2 linked regions of the Dyadobacter chenhuakuii genome follow. The main gene of each other region encodes a partner of the protein of the gene in region 2 in a complex. Links are inferred from orthologs where the notes say so. Each region holds a gene or a part of one and is shown on either strand. Other genes may lie near its edges.

What was found.
Region 1: the proteins of secY (region 2) and secA are in contact, whole or in part, in a crystal structure (PDB 3DIN), measured with the Thermotoga maritima proteins. The link is inferred for Dyadobacter chenhuakuii from one-to-one orthologs. Residues at the interface, in WP_004081795.1 of Thermotoga maritima: Glu108, Gly109, Glu110, Glu111, Ala236, Glu237, Arg238, Arg239, Ile240, Thr241, Ile242, Gln243, Tyr244, Ala245, Arg246, Arg247, Val248, Thr249, Gly250, Arg251, Arg252, Val253, Tyr254, Gly256, Ala257, Ser258, Thr259, Tyr260, Leu261, Pro262; in WP_004082002.1 of Thermotoga maritima: Glu261, Ala262, Arg263, Lys300, Ala301, Arg302, Thr303, Ile304, Ile305, Leu323, Tyr324, Asp325, Pro326, Val329, Ser330, Tyr333, Ile336, Lys340, Phe345, Val349, Glu363, Phe364, Tyr374, Ser375, Gly376, Gly377, Glu393, Ile395, Thr482, Ser483.

What each region holds. Positions count from the first base shown.
Region 1 is NZ_CP098805.1:4,669,562-4,675,484, forward strand. What follows is about bases 722-4,652. They hold secA (preprotein translocase subunit SecA), read left to right. Parts: upstream 722-1,104; coding sequence 1,105-4,452; downstream 4,453-4,652. Other genes in these bases: NFI80_RS19420 (PspC domain-containing protein), read right to left, coding at 722-809; NFI80_RS19430 (phosphatidylserine decarboxylase family protein), read left to right, coding at 4,587-4,652. Also shown: NFI80_RS19415 (acetyl-CoA C-acyltransferase), read right to left, coding at 1-414; more of NFI80_RS19420, read right to left, coding at 576-721; more of NFI80_RS19430, read left to right, coding at 4,653-5,246; NFI80_RS19435 (rhomboid family intramembrane serine protease), read right to left, coding at 5,238-5,858; NFI80_RS19440 (polyprenyl synthetase family protein), read right to left, coding at 5,886-5,923. UniProt on the Escherichia coli protein: Required for protein export, interacts with the SecYEG preprotein conducting channel.
Region 2 is NZ_CP098805.1:3,706,805-3,709,701, reverse strand. It holds secY (preprotein translocase subunit SecY), read left to right. Parts: upstream 1-740; coding sequence 741-2,054; downstream 2,055-2,897. Other genes in the region: infA (translation initiation factor IF-1), read left to right, coding at 2,872-2,897; map (type I methionyl aminopeptidase), read left to right, coding at 2,062-2,859; rplO (50S ribosomal protein L15), read left to right, coding at 234-680; rpmD (50S ribosomal protein L30), read left to right, coding at 40-219; rpsE (30S ribosomal protein S5), read left to right, coding at 1-6. UniProt on the Escherichia coli protein: The central subunit of the protein translocation channel SecYEG. Consists of two halves formed by TMs 1-5 and 6-10.

The DNA of each region.
Region 1 (5,923 bases), 960 kb from region 2 along the record:
GGTATGCGCAATTTCATAGTTCAATGCTGTTTTCCATCCCATTGTAGGAACGAGTGACATGGATTCTGTTCCGCCCGCAATGATACAATCGGCCATTCCGGCATGAATTTTCGCTGACGCCATGGCAATGGCTTCCACGCCGCTGCCGCAATAACGGTTGATCGTAATGCCAGAAACGTTTTTTGGTAATGCGAGCAAAGCCACATAACGACCCATTTGCATGCCCTGCTCCGCTTCTGGCACCGCATTGCCAACAATCACATCGTCTACGCGGGCAGGATCGAGGTTAGGGATTTTTCCAAGCAGATATTTAATGACAGTTGCTCCCAGGTCGTCGGGACGGGTAAAACGGAAGCCTCCCCGGGAAGCTTTTCCGACGGCGCTACGGTAACCGGCAACTATGTATGCATTCATATATGTCTGATTTTAGTTTGGAGCGTAACACAGGCATTGGAGAATAGTATGCCTGCATACCATTGGTAAAAATAGCAATTAATCATAAAACAACAAACCACCGGAATTTGTTTTCCGGTGGTTTGCAATTACCAAGTCTTACTGATGGAACCTTTGATATTTTAAAAATAAATCCGATGTTCTTCGTGCGTTTTGGGCCTTTTAGCGCCGTCCGGCATCACGATCCAAAGGATAATGTAAAACAGGATGATAGGAAATGTTACCGGAATGAAAACGCCCAAAACGAAAAGTACACGGACGATCGTTACATCTATATCCAAATAGTCCGCGATTCCGGATGCTACACCACCTATGATTTTGCTGCTTGTATTGCGAAATAATCTGTTGTTGTTCATGGCTGTGGTTGTTTATTTTTTCTTTGATGATTCAAAGGTACTGTGTATTACATAGTAGTTGAAAATAATTGGTACAAACGGTTCTCTTGCCTGAGTATGGGTGCCTTATTGGTTTGAGCAAACGGTAAAAAAACATTAGAGTTACATTAGGATTCTTCTGATTCATATACAATACTATTTGCAATGAATTACCTTTGAGTTTGAAAATGATAGCTTTGCTGACAATCTGGCACGATTAACGGGCAGGCTCAATTATTTTTCTGTAAATGATCGGTTAAAAACATATACTAAAATCATGTTTAAAATATTTTCAAAGCTGTTCGGCACAAAATCAGAACGGGATTTAAAAGAATTGACTCCCTACGTTGATAAAGTCAATGCCGAATACGCACTCCTGGCTTCTTTAACCAATGATGACCTGCGGGCAAAATCCGAAGGTCTGAAACAACATATTGCCGACAACCTGAAATCCATTGATGATCAGATTGCTGCTTTAAGACAACAAGCTGCTGATGAGCCTAATGTCGATAGCAAAGAAGCGATTTTCAAGAAAATTGATGCGCTTGATCTGGATCGGAATAAAGAACTTGAAAAGATCCTTCTGGATATTTTGCCAAAGGCCTTTGCCATTGTAAAAGAAACGGCGCGCCGCTTCAAGGAAAATGAAAAGCTGGAAGTGACGGCTTCTTTCTTCGACAGGGAAGTGGCAACCAAAAAGTCACACGTTACCATTGAAGGTGACAAAGCTTACTGGAATACAACCTGGGATGTAATTGGACAGCCTATTAAATGGAACATGCTGCATTATGATGTGCAGCTGATCGGTGGTGTGGTTTTGCACCAGGGGAAAATCTCTGAAATGGCGACAGGGGAAGGGAAAACGCTTGTTGCAACGCTTCCCGCATTCCTTAATGCATTGGCAGGAAACGGCGTTCACATTGTAACCGTTAACGATTACCTGGCAAAACGTGATGCGGAATGGAATGCACCTCTTTTTGAATTTCACGGCATGAGCGTCGATTGCATTGACCGCCACCAGCCCAACACCATTGCCCGCAGAAATGCATATAAAGCCTCATTGACTTACGGAACGAATAACGAGTTCGGTTTTGACTATCTGCGTGACAACATGTCACGTACGCCCGAAGAACTCGTTCAGCGCAAGCACCATTTCGCGATGGTCGATGAGGTTGACTCCGTTTTGATCGATGATGCGCGTACGCCATTGATCATCAGCGGCCCAGTGCCAAGAGGTGATGAACAGGAATATCTGGAATTGAAACCACGCGTTTCGCGGATCGTTGAAGCACAGAAAAAGCTGGCGATGGATTTCCTTACCGACGCCAGAAAGAAAATTGCAGCCGGCGATAAAAAAGAAGGAGCATTATCCTTGTTCCGTGCACATCGCGGAATGCCGAAATACAAGCCGTTGATTAAATATCTGAGTGAATCAGGCATTAAGGCGCTCATGCAGGAATCGGAATCGATTTATCTTGCTGAAAACCAAAAGCTGATGCCACAAGCGGATGAACCGCTTTATTTCACAATTGACGAGCGTCATAACAGCATTGAACTAACAGAAAAAGGAATTGACTTCCTGACAGGTGAGTCGGAAGAGACCAACTTCTTTATTCTGCCCGACATTGCGGTTGATCTGGATGCAATTGAAAAAGACGCATCATTGAATGAGCAGGAACGCATTATCAGGAAAGAAGCATTAATCCGCGATTATTCTGTAAAAACAGCACGTATCCACACAGTTAACCAGCTTTTGAAAGCATTTACGCTTTTCGAAAAAGACGTGGAATACGTGATCATGGACGGAAAGGTTAAGATCGTCGATGAGCAGACTGGCCGTATCATGGATGGCCGTCGTTATTCCGACGGTTTGCACCAGGCGATTGAAGCAAAAGAGAATGTGCGCGTTGAAGATGCGACTCAGACTTACGCGACAGTTACCCTTCAAAATTACTTCCGGATGTATCACAAGCTGGCCGGTATGACCGGAACGGCGGAAACGGAAGCAGGTGAATTCTGGGAAATCTACAAACTGGATGTGGTTTCGATTCCTACCAATGTTAATGCGGTTCGGAAAGACCATGAAGATAAAGTGTATCGTTCGGTTCGTGAAAAATACAATGCGGTAACGGATGAAATTGTAGAGCTTGTGGAAGCCGGGCGGCCAGTCTTAGTAGGTACAACTTCGGTTGAAAACTCTGAGATCATCAGCCGGATGCTTACATTAAGAAAAATCCAGCACCAGGTTTTGAATGCCAAGCAACATCAGCGTGAAGCGGAAGTGGTGACAGAAGCCGGTAAGCCGGGAACTGTAACGATTGCAACCAACATGGCTGGTCGTGGAACGGACATTAAGCTTACACCGGAATCGAAAAAAGCGGGCGGACTTGCGATCATTGGTACAGAACGTCACGAAAGCCGTCGTGTAGACAGGCAGTTGCGTGGTCGTTCCGGTCGCCAGGGTGACCCGGGTTCTTCTCAATTCTTTGTCTCGCTGGAAGATAACCTCATGCGTCTCTTCGGTTCCGACCGGATGGCGAAGGTGATGGACCGGATGGGGTTGGAAGAAGGCGAAGTGATCCAGAGCGGAATGATTACCAAATCCATCGAACGCGCGCAGAAAAAGGTTGAGGAAAACAACTTTGGTATGCGGAAGCGTCTTTTGGAATATGATGACGTGATGAACTATCAGCGTGACGCCATTTATACACGTCGCCGCAATGCATTGTTTGGAGAACGTCTGGCCGTTGACATTGCGAATACATTATATGATGTATGTGACGAGTTGGTGGGCTCTGCAACTTCTTATGCAGAACTTGAACTGGCTGTGATCACAACATTAGGAATGGAACTTCCTTACGGCGAGTCGGAATATGGTTCAATGAGGCCTGCGGACCGTTCACAAAAGCTTTATGAAGCAGCTGAGAAGCAATATCAAGAAAAGAATGCCTCGATAGCAACGAAAGCATTACCAGTTTTGAGCTCTATTTACGCAGAACGCGGTGCGACGATCTCTGAAATTATGATCCCGTTCAGCGACGGAATCCGTCAGACGGGCGTTGTAGTGGGCTTGAAAAAGGCTATCGAAAACGAGGGAAGGGAAATCACGACTGAAATGGAGAAAGCCATTGTGCTATCACTGATCGACCAGGAGTGGAAAGAGCATTTGCGTGAGATGGATGATTTGAAACAATCCGTTCAGAATGCGGTGTTTGAGCAAAAGGATCCTTTGTTGATTTACAAATTTGAGTCGGTTGAGCTTTTCAAACGCTTCCTGAGCAAGGTTAACTTTGATATGATCTCCTTCCTGATGAAGGCGGATATTCCTCAGGAAGAGGCGGTTCCGGCTACTGCGGTGCAGCAAACCGTGCGTCGCCCTGCGCCAGCGCCTGAGTTGCATACCAACCGTGAGGAGGATTTTGACCTGGACATGGACGGCGGCCCGAACGAGTACGCCCGTAATATGGAGTCAACCACAAAGGCACAGCCTGTTCGCACCATTAAAATCGCTGACCGGAACCAGAAAGTATCTGTCCAGTATCGCGATGGCCGGATTTTGCGTGATGTGAAATTCAAAAAAGTGGAGCAGGAAGTGAAGAACGGAGATTGCGTTGTGATCGAATAATCATTCATAAAGCATTAATAAATTGTAAAGCCCTGCCCTTCTGAATGGATTGGCAGGGCTTTTGATGGAAAGGAAATCAGTATTTATACGATATTTGTATTTTACAGCAAGTCATTAACGAAACATAACCCTGCATGAGACTGCACAAAGAAGGTTACACCATCATGGCCATTACAGCCATTATATTGATACTGATAAACTTAGGCATATATTATCTGCTGCCTGACGGTTATTGGATTCCAAGATTGGTGTTGATTGGCAGTGTGATCGTATTCTTTCTCGTAGTTCAGTTTTTCCGCGTTCCAAAGCGTGTGGTGTATAAAAGTGACAGACAAATCGTCGCGCCCTGCGATGGAAAAGTTGTGGTAATTGAAGAAGTGGTTGAGAGTGAGTATTTTAAAGGTCCAAGGAGACAAATCAGCATTTTCATGTCTCCACTTAATGTGCATATCAACTGGAACCCGATCAGCGGGGTCATCCAGTATTTTAAATATCATCCCGGATTATATCTTGTTGCGTGGCACCCAAAATCCAGCACAGATAACGAGCGCACAACCGTTGTTATCAAGACCATTGAAGGCATCGAAATCCTTTTCCGCCAGATTGCAGGTGCGGCAGCGCGTCGTATACGCTGGTATGTGAAGGAAGGCGACCAGGTGGAGCAGAGCACGGAAATGGGCTTTATCAAATTTGGCTCACGCGTGGACATTTACCTGCCGCTGGATGCGGAAGTAAAGGTTAATCTGCAAGATAAAACTGTGGGAAGCGTAACCGTGCTGGCGGAATTAAAATAAACGCCAGCTCAAAATCTGCTGTAAAAATCCGGGAACCGCGCTGGGATAAACTACGGCCATAAACACAAATCCGAAGATCGCGCCGACCATGTGCGCGCTGTGGTTCACATAACTCGTTCCGCGCTTGGATTCGTAAAATGAATATCCCAAAAAGAGCAATCCAAAGATAAATCCGGGCATACAGATAAAGAAATACAAACAAACCTGCATCAAAGGCGAATAAAGGATTGCGGCAAAAAGCACGGCTGAAACACCGCCGGACGCACCCAGCGAATTGTATTTGGAATTATTCCGGTGTTTCAGGAATGTCGGAATGTCTGAAACAATGATGCCGACAATGTAAAGGAACAGGAAATAAATGGTGCCGCTCGGCCCAAAGAGCATAGCAAAAAGCCTTTCAATTCCTTCTCCTACAAACCACAAACTGAGCATATTAAAGATCAAATGCCCAAAATCCGCATGAACAAAACCGGATGTTACGAAACGGTAATATTCGTTGCGCTGCGTGACTTTATAAGGATTAAGGATCAGTTTGTCCATTAAACTGTAATTGTTTAATGCATAATAGCTGATTCCGGATGTAATAATGACGAGTATGAGGGTTATGGACATGTTCGGTGTTGAATGTTTGAATAACTGTTACTTTTCGCGCTCAACCAGTTGCTCGGCAAATTGCA
Region 2 (2,897 bases):
GGATAGTCCTCCGGATTATTCCCTTATCTCTGAGTGATCATGTCAAAAGTACGTATTACACAAGTAAAAAGCACAATCGATCGTCCCGAAAGACAAAAGCTTACCATTAAGGCCTTAGGTCTTGGTAAGTTGAACAGAACGGTTGAGAAGGAAAATAGCGACGCCATAGCGGGTATGATCCGTAAGGTAAGCCATCTAATTAAAGTAGAGGAAATCTAACATATATTTCAAGTATGAATCTTAGTTCATTAAAACCAGCTGCTGGATCTGTAAAAACAGGAAAGCGTGTTGGACGTGGTCAGGGATCTGGAAAAGGTGGAACAGCTGCACGTGGACATAAAGGAGCACAATCACGTTCTGGATATAGCCGTAAGGTAGGTTTTGAAGGAGGGCAAATGCCTCTTCAAAGACGTCTGCCTAAATTCGGGTTCAACAACATTAACAGAGTTGAATTCAAAGCGCTTAATCTGGACGCAATTCAGGCTCTTGCAGAAAAAACGAATGCTTCTGTAATCACTTTGGATCTTATTCGTGAAAACGGTTTGTGTGCAAAGAAAGACCTTGTGAAGATTTTGAATAGAGGCGAAATTTTAGCGGCTGTCGAAGTTCAGGCAAATGGTTTTTCTGCGGCTGCAATTGAGTCGATTGAAAAGGCAGGAGGCAAAGCGGTTAAACTATAATTTTGCTGTTTGCATTAAGCACAAGTTGTTTATAACAAATAGCTATTGTAAGCCCACGACATGAAACGATTTTTAGAGACTATAAAACACATATTTGCAATTGAAGAGTTGAGAACGCGAATTCTCAACACTCTTTTGTTTATAACGATTTTCCGTTTGGGGTCTTACGTGGCTTTGCCCGGCGTTGAACCGGATCAAATGAATGTTTCCACTCAGGGACTTTTAGGCCTTCTGGATACCTTTTTAGGAGGTGCGTTCAGTAAGGCCTCGATTTTTGCATTGGGTATTATGCCCTATATCTCGGCTTCTATTGCAATTCAGCTTTTGACAATGGCTTTGCCATATTTTCAAAAGATGCAAAAGGAGGGAGAATCTGGTCGTAAAAAGCTGAACCAGATTACCAGAGTGCTAACAATTGTGGTTACATTGGTTCAGGGGACTGCTTATTTGAATACTACTGTTCCTGATGAGGCATTATTGGTTTCACGAAGCCTTTTCTCTATTTCATCTGTATTCGTTTTGACTGCGGGGACAATGTTCTGCATGTGGCTGGGCGAGAGAATTACGGATAAAGGGATCGGTAATGGTATATCTATGCTGATTATGATCGGGATTGTTTCAAGATTTCCAGGCGCGATATACAAAGAGTTTGTATCTCGTGGTAGTGGTGGAATTTTGATCACTGTACTTGAAATTGTTGCGCTTTATTTTGTGATCATGGGTGCCGTAATGCTTACCCAGGCGGTTCGCAGAATACCTATTCAGTATGCAAAGCAAGTCGTTGGTAGCCGTGTAATGGGTGGACAACGTCAGTATTTGCCTTTGAAATTGAATGCAGCTGGTGTAATGCCGATTATTTTTGCACAAGCGTTGATGTTTATTCCTTCATTAGGAGCGTCCTACTTTGCTGAGAAGAGTGATTTTGCTAGTAATGTTGCTACAATTTTTGCAAACTATACGACCTGGCAATACAACTTGCTGTTTGCGTTTTTGATCATTGTATTTACATTCTTCTATACCGCGATATCGGTAAATCCGCAGCAGATTGCTGATGATATGAAGAGGGGTGGTGGATTTATTCCCGGGGTAAAACCTGGTCAGCAGACATCCGAATACATTAGTTCGATACTCGATAGGATTACATTTCCAGGCTCTTTGATGCTTGCTCTTGTTGCGATATTGCCGGCATTTGCGAGTTTGTTAGGAGTTTCGACTGACTTTGCTCACTTCTTTGGAGGAACATCCTTGCTTATTATGGTTGGCGTTGTTTTGGATACGCTTCAACAAATTGAAAGTTATCTTTTGATGCGCAGATACGAAGGATTGATGAAATCTGGTCGTGTAACTGGCAGAACTGAGAGCGTCGCCATCTGATATTGCAATGATTTATTTAAAAACGGAGGAGGAGATTGAGTTAATTAAACAGAGTGCGCAGGTTTTAGGTAAAGCGCATGCTGAGGTTGCATTATGGGTTAAGCCGGGTGTAACAACAAATAAACTCGATGGGGTAGCAGAGGAATATATAAGAGATAATGGTGGCATCCCTTCTTTTAAGGGATTTAATAAGTTTCCAGCGTCACTTTGCATATCGGTTAATGAAGTCGTTGTTCACGGCATACCTGGAAATTATGCATTGAAAGAAGGAGATATCGTTTCGATTGATTGCGGAGTTAAATTAAATGGATTTCATAGTGATAGCGCTTATACTTATCCTGTGGGTGAGGTAAGGCCGGAAGTTATGAAATTGTTGACTGCTACAAAAAAGTCGTTATACAAGGGCATTGAGCAAGCGGTTGACGGACTTAGGATAGGTGATGTAGGTTTTGCAGTGCAAAACTATGTTGAAGAAAGAGGATACACGGTTGTCCGGGAATTAGTAGGGCACGGTGTGGGAAGAGATCTTCACGAAAGTCCGGAAGTGCCTAACTATGGAAAACGAGGCAAAGGTATCAGATTGAAAGAAGGAATGGTTCTTGCGATTGAGCCTATGATTAATTTAGGCGTAAAGACGGTAATGCAAGAGCGGGATGGATGGACAATCAGAACAAGTGACAGAAAATATTCAGCTCATTTTGAGCATACGGTTGTTGTCCGTAAAGGCAAAGCCGAAATTCTGACAACATTCGATTATATAGAAAAAGTGACGGCCAACACCAGCCTTATGGTTGAAGTAATGTAATTAACGCTACGAATGGCAAAACAAGCATCAATCGAACA